One region of the Shewanella sp. SM32 genome, then DNA from elsewhere that is predicted to be linked to it. Evidence: predicted binding sites of a transcription regulator. Region 1 holds the regulator's gene; the other holds the start of a gene.

Region 1 (5,137 bases):
ACACAACTTGCTGACGCGGGATCTGCTCATTATGCGTTAAACAACTCGCAATTAATGACGGTACAATAAATAAGTGGATGATATTGTTACGATAGTAAGTCATAGACACTGCCTGACTCGTCTCGATAGACACAATTTCACCTAAAGGATCGGCGCAAACAACAAACTTGTTCAGCTCTAAACCTTGCTGCACTAAATGCTTACCATCACCTTCGGCAACCGAAGTATAAGTAGTGTAAGGCACTTTTTTGAGTAGAGTCAGATACAGATCAAGCTGACGTTCCAGCAGACTGCGCTCTAAGGCATTTTGATCTGTGGCCAACAACACTAAACTCGTCAAGGTCACCGAACTCGCCGCCGCCGCATCGTTAATATTCGTCATCACTCGATTCGCCAGCACGTTTACCGCTGGCGTTAACCAGCTTGGTTTTTGCTCAGGATCATCGGCCAACTCAGTACGCCAGTTTGGCGCGCGCTCATTTAAGAAGTTTTGCAGAGTAATCGGCTCGCCAAAGTTCACATAACCTTGGCCGAAATTACCAAGTTTGCGAATCGCACCAAACACCTGCCACACAGATTCTTTTTTCTTTTTCTTACCACTTAACTCTTTATGATACGTCGCCACTTCCATCACATGGTCATAGCCTAAATACACAGGCACTAGCGTGACTGGACGCTCGATACCGCGCAGCACACTGTTCATCGTCATGGCGATCATGCCAGTTTTCGGCGCCAACAGACGGCCAGTACGTGAACGGCCACCTTCGGAGAAGTATTCCACCGAATAACCTTTAGCAAACAGCTGATCTAAATACTCACGAAATACTGCGGTGTACAGCTTATTGCCATTAAAACTACGGCGGATAAAGAAGGCACCACCGCGACGGAACATAGGTCCCGCGGGCCAGAAATTGAGGTTAATGCCGGCAGCAATGTGCGGCGGAACCATGCCTTGATAATACAAAATATACGATAACAGCAGGTAATCCATGTGGCTGCGATGGCAAGGCACATAAACAATCTCGTGGCCATCGTGGTGTAACTGCCGAACTTGCTCGGCGCCTTTAATGTTGATCCCGCTGTAAAGCTTGTTCCACAGCCAAGTTAAAAAACGCTCGGCAATACGCACTAAACTGTCTGAGTAATCGGCAGCGATTTCATCGAGATACTCAATAGCCGTCTCGCGCGCTTGGGTCTCAGAAATCTTTTTACTGGCGGCTTCTTCTTGAATCGCTTTGCGCAGCGACTCAGATTTGAGTAACGAATGAAACAGTGCTTGGCGGTTTGGCAGCACAGGCCCTGTCATTACCTTACGTTGACGACGGAAATGCACGCGCGCAACCCGTGCTAACTTATGGGCAATCCCCATGTCGGTGCCATGTTCGTCAGCCATGTAACGCAGGGATACGGCATTCGAAAACTGCACGAAGTTATGTCGACCTAAGAACAGAATCATCAAGCACTTGCGCAACCAAGTCGGGTTTTCCCGCTCAAATACGGCCGCCTTCATAGTGTCGTCTTCTTTCCCTGGCGTGCGACCCCAATACAAGCTCACGGGCACCAGTTGAATATCCAATTCAGGACGTTCCTTATGCACGGCTAACAAACGCATAAAGCATTCGAGGAAAGGCTCATTACCAGCACGTTCGCCAAACAGTGGCTTACGTCCTTGAAGACAGACAACCCGAGGCGCAGTCACACCATTAGCCACTAGAGGCTCATAAGGGCTTGGTAAACCTAACTTAGCCGTTATTTCGCTCAAAGCAGCTATGTCACTAAGGGATTCAGTTTTCATCACATAAACAAGGGGTCTGGAAGCATCCAGATTCAGATCGGCAAAGGGATCCTGAGGCACCACAATAGTGTGCACTAAGTGTTTTTGGATCCAACGTAATGATTTCAACCAAAGAGAGTCGTGTTTAGGCATTATTCTTATGCAATTAAGTGCGTTTACTAGCCCGATAGAATACCAGACTATGGGCAATATTCGCTAATTCTCTCCAACATAGCTAAAAAGTGGTTAATACTTGCGCTGCAAATAATACTGTATATACTAACAGTAACTGTATAGAAAAACAGGAAACACCATGAGACCTTTGACGCCACGCCAAGCTGAAATTTTAGAGCTAATTAAACGAAATATTGCCGATACTGGCATGCCACCCACTCGGGCAGAAATCGCAACCCGTTTAGGTTTTAAGAGCGCCAATGCGGCTGAAGAACACCTTAAAGCGTTGGCAAAAAAGGGCTGCATTGAGATCATGCCAGGCACATCTCGAGGCATTCGTCTGCCTGCGGAAATCGAAGATTTGACTGAAACAGGTTTACCGCTCATCGGCCAAGTGGCCGCAGGTGAACCTATCCTCGCCCAAGAACATGTTGAACAGTACTACCAAGTCGACCCAAGCATGTTCCATCCCGCCGCCGATTTTTTACTGCGAGTAAAGGGTGACAGCATGAAGAATATCGGCATTCTCGAAGGTGATTTGCTGGCAGTTCATAAAGTAGAACAAGCTAGAAATGGTCAAGTGGTTGTCGCTAGAGTCGATGACGATGTCACTGTTAAACGTTTCGAAAAAAAAGGTAATGTGGTCTATCTACATGCCGAAAATGAAGATTACTCCCCGATTAAAGTGGATTTAGGCTTCCAAAGTTTAACAATTGAAGGACTCGCCGTCGGTGTGATCCGTAATGGAGATTGGCTATGAATAAACTACTTGGCAATGCCCCCCGCCATCCGGGCTTGTGGCTCGATGAAGTCCGTGATGCCGACTATGACTGGCACCATGCGCCTATCGCCTGTATGCCAACTAAGACTCAAGGTCGCCAAGAATTAATTCATCTGAGTGCACAACTCGCTCAGTTAAGCCAACAGGGCCGTTGGTTAGTGCTCATCAACCCACCAAGTATTGGCTACAAGCAAATGCTTGCCAGCGCAGGTGTGCGTATGGATAGAGTTTTGCTGGTACATGCTAAAGATGAAGTCGAAACCCTGTGGGCGATGGAAAAAGCCCTGACAAGTGGTACGTCCAGTGCAGTCATTACTTGGACTCAATCATTAGATGCGCGGGATAATCGACGCCTACAAATCGTGGCTAAAAGTGCCCGAGCTATGGGCATAGTGCTTGAAGACGTAAACAGTCACTTACATGCCGACGTACGCATTGAGCAAGGCAATCTCTTCGGTCAGCAATCTTTTTTTAGCGCTGTACACTAAATATTCATTTAATTTTTTACCTTGAAAGCCGCCTCACCTATGAATGTGAGGCTTTTTTTTGGCAATTTTTCAGATAATTAGATAAATAAGTGATCTTGATCAATATTTAAACAGCAAGTATGGTTGGTTAAGTCGGTGATGATATATCACCTTCCGTGGTCAATGAATCGAGTATTTATCGAACTCGAAGCGCCACTAAAAATAGAGAACAGATTTATTTCAGCAGTATGTGCCAGCGTGGCTAATTACCAGCAGTAACAATACTTGATTAAAAGTAACAGCCGCCAACGCACGTTGAAGTCAAAAAAGCTTTTTTGGGAACTGAAGAGTTTGCATAGAGTTGAGACTTACTGTGTTGCTCTTCTTTGTAGTTGCTATTCGCAATTGGCAGAGGAGAAGTCTTGTGAAGCAATTGTTGTATTGTTTACTCGTGGTGCTTTTCGCACCACCGTTGACCGCCGCAGACATGCGGTTCAACATGACCCCTGGCGTGACCGAGATCAGTGGCAAGGTTTATCACTTGCACATGACCATCTTGTATATCTGCTGCGCAATAGGCCTAGTGGTCTTTGGCGTCATGATTTACGCCATGATCAACCACAGAAAATCCAAAGGCGCTGTCGCGTCCCACTTTCACGAAAGCACTAAAGTTGAAATCGCTTGGACGATTCTGCCATTTATCATTTTGATCTTAATGGCGATTCCAGCGACAAAAACTTTAATCGCAATGGAAGATCCCAGTAACGCCGATCTCACCGTAAAAGTGACGGGGTCCCAATGGAAATGGCATTACAGCTATTTCGATCAAGATATTGATTTTTATAGCATACTGACAACACCCAGAGCACAAATCGAAGGCACCGAAACCAAGGGTGAAAACTATCTATTGGAAGTCGATAAACCGCTCGTTCTACCGATAAACCGCAAAATCCGCTTTCTGATGACTTCAGAGGATGTCATCCATTCTTGGTGGGTACCCGCCTTTGCCATTAAGAAAGATGCCAACCCTGGATTTATCAATGAGGCCTGGACTCGCATCGACAAACCCGGCATTTATCGTGGTCAATGCGCCGAACTCTGCGGTAAAGACCATGGTTTTATGCCTATCGTAGTACAAGCCTTACCCGAAGCCGAGTTTGAGGCTTGGGTCACAGAGCAAAAACAAGCCGCAGGTGCTGCGGCTGAAGCCGCTCAAGCCGCTTTATCACAAACCCTAAGTAAAGAAGAGTTGATGACTCTAGGCGAACAAGTTTACCTCGGGCACTGCGCAGCCTGCCACCAGCCCAATGGCGAAGGATTGCAAGGCGTATTTCCGCCCCTTAAAGGTAGCCCGATTGCAACGGGACCGCTCAGCGGCCACCTTGAAATTGTGCTCAACGGTAAAACGGGTACAGCCATGCAAGCGTTTAGTAAACAATTGACTGCACAAGAAATCGCGGCAGTGACTACCTACGAGCGTAATGCTTGGGGCAATAATACTGGAGATGCAGTGCAAGCCAAAGACGTCAACGAGTACATGAACGGCAATTCTGCACAAACATCCGCCGCGGTACCAAGCAGTACAACCCCGACACCCGCTCCTGCAAAAGACGTCTCAGCTGCAGTCGATCCCGCAAGCCTCCCCACACTCAGCCATGACGCCCTCATGGCCGAAGGTGAAACTGTCTACGCGACCTTCTGTGCTGCCTGCCATCAAGTGACAGGTGCAGGAATACCACCCGCCTTCCCCGCGCTAGTGGGTAGTGCTATCGCCATTGGACCAGTCGCCAATCACATCGATATTGTGATGCACGGCAAAACGGGCACGGCTATGCAGGCATTTGGCAAACAGCTTAGCCCACAGCAACTTGCAGCAGTCATTACCTATGAACGCAATGCTTGGGGTAACAATACCGGCGATACAGTGCAACCTGCTGATAT
Region 2 (5,137 bases), on a different contig from region 1:
CAATACAGTTTAGAAACCACAAAACAAGTTGGCAGGCTAAAGTATTGGTTAACATCAGAATATGAACATAACGGCATCCGCATGGATGGAGAACGCATACTGGATAAGCTCATCAGCTTAAACCGAGGCGACACCCTAAGATAAATATGAGCTTTAAGGGCTAATTAAGTTAATGCTGAGATTATATGCCTGCTCCTCATCAATTGAGTGATTTTGGCAAGCTTTAACGACCTATTTCCGTATGAGTAAACCGTTTTGGTTTACTCTTTTTTTTGCCCAAATTCAGTGCTATGAAAGCGTTATAGCTTAAGGTCGAATATCCCCTACAACAGAATCACAACGCACTCGTGACGATTAAACCTCTGTAGCCATTTTGCGTGTTCGACTCCTTGCGCCAGCACTAGCCACTGACTTATTCACACTGCTTTTAGCTGTACTTGCAGTGCCTGCCCGTTTTGCCGAGCTCGAGGCTTTGCGGTAAGGCGACTTACGATAACCAGATTTATTACTTGCCGTTTTACGATAACATTGGCCTTGTAAACAATTAAGCGCGGTTGGCAGTTGGGCGCCTGCATTCTGGATAAGCGTGGATAAGGTGCCGAGCAGTGGCTGCATAAAGGCTTGATAAGAGGTTTCTTTATGGCAAATGCCGTTCAGGCTCGCTTCCCAAAGCGCTGTCATATCCGGCTTAGTCGCACTCGCGGGCAAGCTGTTAATCAATCCTTTCCCCACGTCTGTCGAGACAATAGATTTACCTAAGCGTTGTAAAAAACCGCGTTTGAACAGCAATTCGATAATACCTGCACGGGTGGCCTCTGTACCTAATCCATCGGTTTCTTTAAGAATTTTACGGATCTCAGGATCGGTCACATAACGGCTAATACCCGTCATAGCACCGAGTAAAGTGGCATCGTTAAAGGCCTTTGGTGGCTGAGTATTTTTCTCCAACAATTCGCCTCGAGTACAATGCAAAGCCTGTCCCAATTTCAAAGGCGGTAATTGGCCGATAAACTCGTCATTCTCCTCATCGTCCTTACCTGCGCTTTCTTCCGTCGACTTGTTGCCACTCGCCTTACTGCCATTTGGCTCTTGGCGGGCAAAGAGTTGCTTCCAGCCGAGGGATTTATCCTGACGCGCCTTGGTATTAAATAAGCCACCCTCGATTGTCACTTGCACTGTGGTTTCATTGTAACAATAAGCCGGATAAAACTGGGCTAAGTACTGGCGAGCAACATGAAGATATAACTGCCTCTCACGCTGACTCAAGCTAGATAAGTTAGCCGTCTTCTCTGTGGGGACGATTGCGTGATGGGCGTCCACTTTTTTATCATCCCATGCTTTAGATTTAAGACGGGGATCGGGTGCATCAGCACCTTGCAATAACTCAGCAGCACCGTCACTTATCGCCTTAAGTACCGAAGGCGCAAGGTTATGTTGCTCAACGGGTAAATAACGACTGTCGGAGCGTGGGTAAGTAATGAGTTTATGACGTTCATACAAACTTTGGCAGGTATCGAGCACATCCTTAGCACTCATACCAAACCGTTTGGCCGCATCAATCTGTAACGCGGATAAGCTGTAGGGCAATGGTGGATTCTGTTTCTTGTCCTTAGCCACTAATTGAGTGACTAAGGCGGGTTTATCACTGATGCGACTCACCACATTTTGCGCTAACCCTCTCGCTAACACTCGTCCTTCTTCATCCATATAGGGCTGACAAGCTTCGCTAGGTTGCCACTTGGCGCTGAAGGTTTCTTGCTTCTCGGTCGCCAAATGCGCTAGTACTTCATAAAAAGGTTTAGATTGAAAGTGAGCAATCTCTTCATCACGGCGCACCACTAGCCCAAGCAATGGCGTTTGTACTCGGCCGACGGATAACACGCCTTGATAACCGACCTTTTTACCTTGGATGGTGTACGCACGCGTCATATTCATGCCATAGAGCCAATCGGCACGACTGCGAGCTAAGGCCGATGTGGATAAAGGAATAAACTCGCGATTGCTGCGTAGCTGCGTTAGAGCCCGTTTTACAGCTTGTGGGTTTAAGTCACTGATCAGTAAACGCTGGGTTTGATGTAGCTTGTCCCCCGTCACGCCAAGATAGGCAATCACTTCATCCACGAGTAACTGCCCTTCGCGGTCGGGATCGCCCGCGTTAACCAGCGTGTTGGCTTGTTTGACTAATCGTTTTAGCACTGTGAGTTGGCTGCGGGTCGCAGCCTTAGGTTTTAGTTGCCACTTGTCTGGCACTATTGGCAAATGCTCGAATTTCCAAGACTTAAATTCGGGATTATAGGCATCAGGTTCTGCTTGCTCGAGCAAGTGACCAACGCACCAAGACACACAATCGCCATTGGCGGCTTCGATAAATCCATCGCCTTTTTTATGGGGTTTAGGCAATACATCGGCAATGGCCCGCCCTAGGCTAGGTTTTTCTGCGATATAGAGAATCATACAAACACCAAGCACTGGATATAATTACAGTATAATTTAGCCCAAACGCCAGTTGAGTGCAAATTTCTGTAGTAAACCGAGCTTAAATGTAAAAGCTTAAGTGTAAATTCAATTGCGAATGATTCTCAACAAGGCATAAGATACAGTAAATAACTAAGGAGTGACTATGAGACAGTTTGCAATAAATGCGCGACAGGCTATGACAATAACTCCAGCATTAATATTAAGATTCAATCAGTTATTGATATTCCATAGCTTAATGTTACTCGCAATAAGCATGCTCACCAGTACCTGGCTGGGACAAATGAAAATCATCGATATGCCGTTAGCATGGGGATTCATTCTCGTCATTCCTATTGCTGTGAGTGTATCTCTATTACTCAGCCACCAAATCACGCGCCATAGCTTAAGCAGCTTATTCGGCGTGTGGATGCTACTTTGGGTAATGGGATAACTGACATTCATAATAAATCACTACCGTATTTCGAGTTAACTCGCCCCTCCGCTCTATTTATCCATGCTAAAACTCAATTTCAAAACACATTGGTTTCAAATATTTAACACTTTAACTATGAAGCTCCCTAAAAAATAGTTATGTTGAGTATCTTGGATATTTACAAAAATGTCTTAATCAAAAGTGAATGTCCTAACTCAACATCTGTTGAATAACCGTAAACCTAAAAACTCTGCTAAAACAACACAATAAAGGAATCGGAGTCTATGAATGAGATTGTCAACGCGATCAATAGTGTAATTTGGAGCCCTGCACTTATTTTTCTTTGCCTAGGTGTCGGGCTCTATTTCTCCCTTCGCACTCGATTTTTACAGCTGCGCCATCTGCCAGAAATGATCCGCCTGATGTTTGATGGCAAGAGTACTGATGCGGGAGTGTCGTCTTTTCAAGCACTTGCGATGACATTAGCGGGTCGAGTCGGTACAGGTAACATTGCAGGGGTCGCCACAGCAATCACCTTTGGTGGTCCTGGCGCTTTATTTTGGATGTGGATGGTTGCCTTTCTCGGTGCCAGCTCCGCCTTCGTTGAATCGACCTTAGGTCAAGTCTATAAAGAAAAAATCAATGGTGAGTATCGCGGTGGACCTGCTTTTTATATTGAAAAAGGCTTAGGCATGAAATGGTATGCATGGGTATTTGCAATTGCGACCATATTTGCTTGCGGGATCCTGCTGCCGGGCGTACAAGCTAACTCGATAGGTTCAAGTTTAAAAACCGCTTTCAACATAGATCCTAATGTGACTGCAGCCATACTGGCTATGCTTCTTGGCTTTATCATTTTTGGCGGTGTAAAACGTATCGCTCACTTTGCCAGTGCCGTCGTCCCCTTTATGGCACTGGGTTACATCATAGTGGCTTGTGTCATCATAGCGCTAAATATTGGCCAGCTACCGGGTATTTTATGGTTAATTATCAAAAGTGCCTTTGGCTTTGATGCGGGTTTTGGTGCCATTTTAGGCTTAGCCATCATGTGGGGGGTAAAGCGGGGTATTTACTCCAACGAAGCGGGTCAAGGTACAGCGCCACATGCCTCATCTGCAGCGGCGGTAAGCCATCCAGCCAAACAAGGGTTAGTTCAAGCTTTTTCTGTGTATATCGACACCTTATTCGTTTGCTCTGCAACTGGTTTCATGCTGCTTATTACAGGACTGTATAATGTTCAGGGCCCTGACGGTGCGGCGCTCTATACCGGCATTGCCGGAGTCGCTGCAGGACCAGGCTACGTACAAACGGCAATGGAAAGTATGATGCCAGGATTTGGCAATATCTTTGTGGCTATCGCACTGTTCTTCTTCGCCTTTACGACCATAGTGGCTTATTACTACATTGCCGAGACCAACATTGCCTATATTAACCGTAAAGTAAATCATCCTTGGTTCATGGTCGTTCTCAAAATAGTGATCATTGGCTCAACCGTATACGGCACAGTTAAAACGGCTGATATGGCTTGGGGAATGGGTGACATTGGTGTTGGACTCATGGCATGGCTCAATATTATTGCCATTATTCTATTGAGGAAAACCGCATTCACTTGCCTTAAAGATTATGAATCACAGCAGGCACTTGGCATAGAGCCACTTTTCGATCCGGTAAAATTGGGTATTAAAAATGCGGATTACTGGGTTGAACGTAAGCACGCTGAAGAAAATGTAATGACTGAAACAGCGCAACGCATAAATACGTAGACGTTATCACGATGATCCGTTAAGCAAATATAAGCCATTAAAAAGCCAGTGATTTCTCACTGGCTTTTTTGTATCGTTTAGAACAAAAAGGACACAAACTTTACGATACTGAATTACCCACAATCCTTATGGGTGACAGACGTTATGCAGCTCTAAGTTAGTGCCGATATCTTTATTTCGATCGGCTTTGGCATCGTCATTACGCAGTTGCGTCAAGTGATCTAAATAAGCTTGGTCAACGTCGTTCGTGATGTAGTGACCATCAAATACAGACGTTTCGAAACGTTTAATCGCAGGATTTTCCATTCTTACCGCTTCAATTAAATCGGGTAAGTCTTGGAAAATAATGCCATCAGCACCAATTAACTTGGCGATTTCATCGGCATCACGACCGTGGGCAATAAGCTCATTCGACGTTGGCATGTCAATACCGTACACGTTCGGGAAACGAATTTCCGGTGCGGCAGAGGCAAAGTACACTTTC

What was found. Region 1 encodes LexA, which represses DNA repair genes until DNA is damaged. Its sites were predicted from a motif close to TACTGTATNNNNATACAGTA; they were not measured.
Region 2: a site for LexA is predicted at 2,467-2,486, ahead of L5M10_RS01345 (DNA topoisomerase III). Genes of this name have one in related genera too.

Annotation. Positions count from the first base shown of each region.
Region 1 covers NZ_JAKKRO010000030.1:23,261-28,397, forward strand. Annotated here, with positions in the region: gene plsB (glycerol-3-phosphate 1-O-acyltransferase PlsB) at 1-1,927, opposite strand, end outside; gene lexA (transcriptional repressor LexA) at 2,088-2,708, shown strand; gene L5M10_RS13395 (cell division inhibitor SulA) at 2,705-3,217, shown strand; gene coxB (cytochrome c oxidase subunit II) at 3,621-5,137, shown strand, end outside.
Region 2 covers NZ_JAKKRO010000002.1:98,232-103,368, forward strand. Annotated here, with positions in the region: gene L5M10_RS01340 (alpha/beta fold hydrolase) at 1-144, shown strand, start outside; gene L5M10_RS01345 (DNA topoisomerase III) at 355-2,454, opposite strand; gene L5M10_RS01350 (hypothetical protein) at 2,621-2,908, shown strand; gene L5M10_RS01355 (alanine/glycine:cation symporter family protein) at 3,175-4,653, shown strand; gene purF (amidophosphoribosyltransferase) at 4,780-5,137, opposite strand, start outside.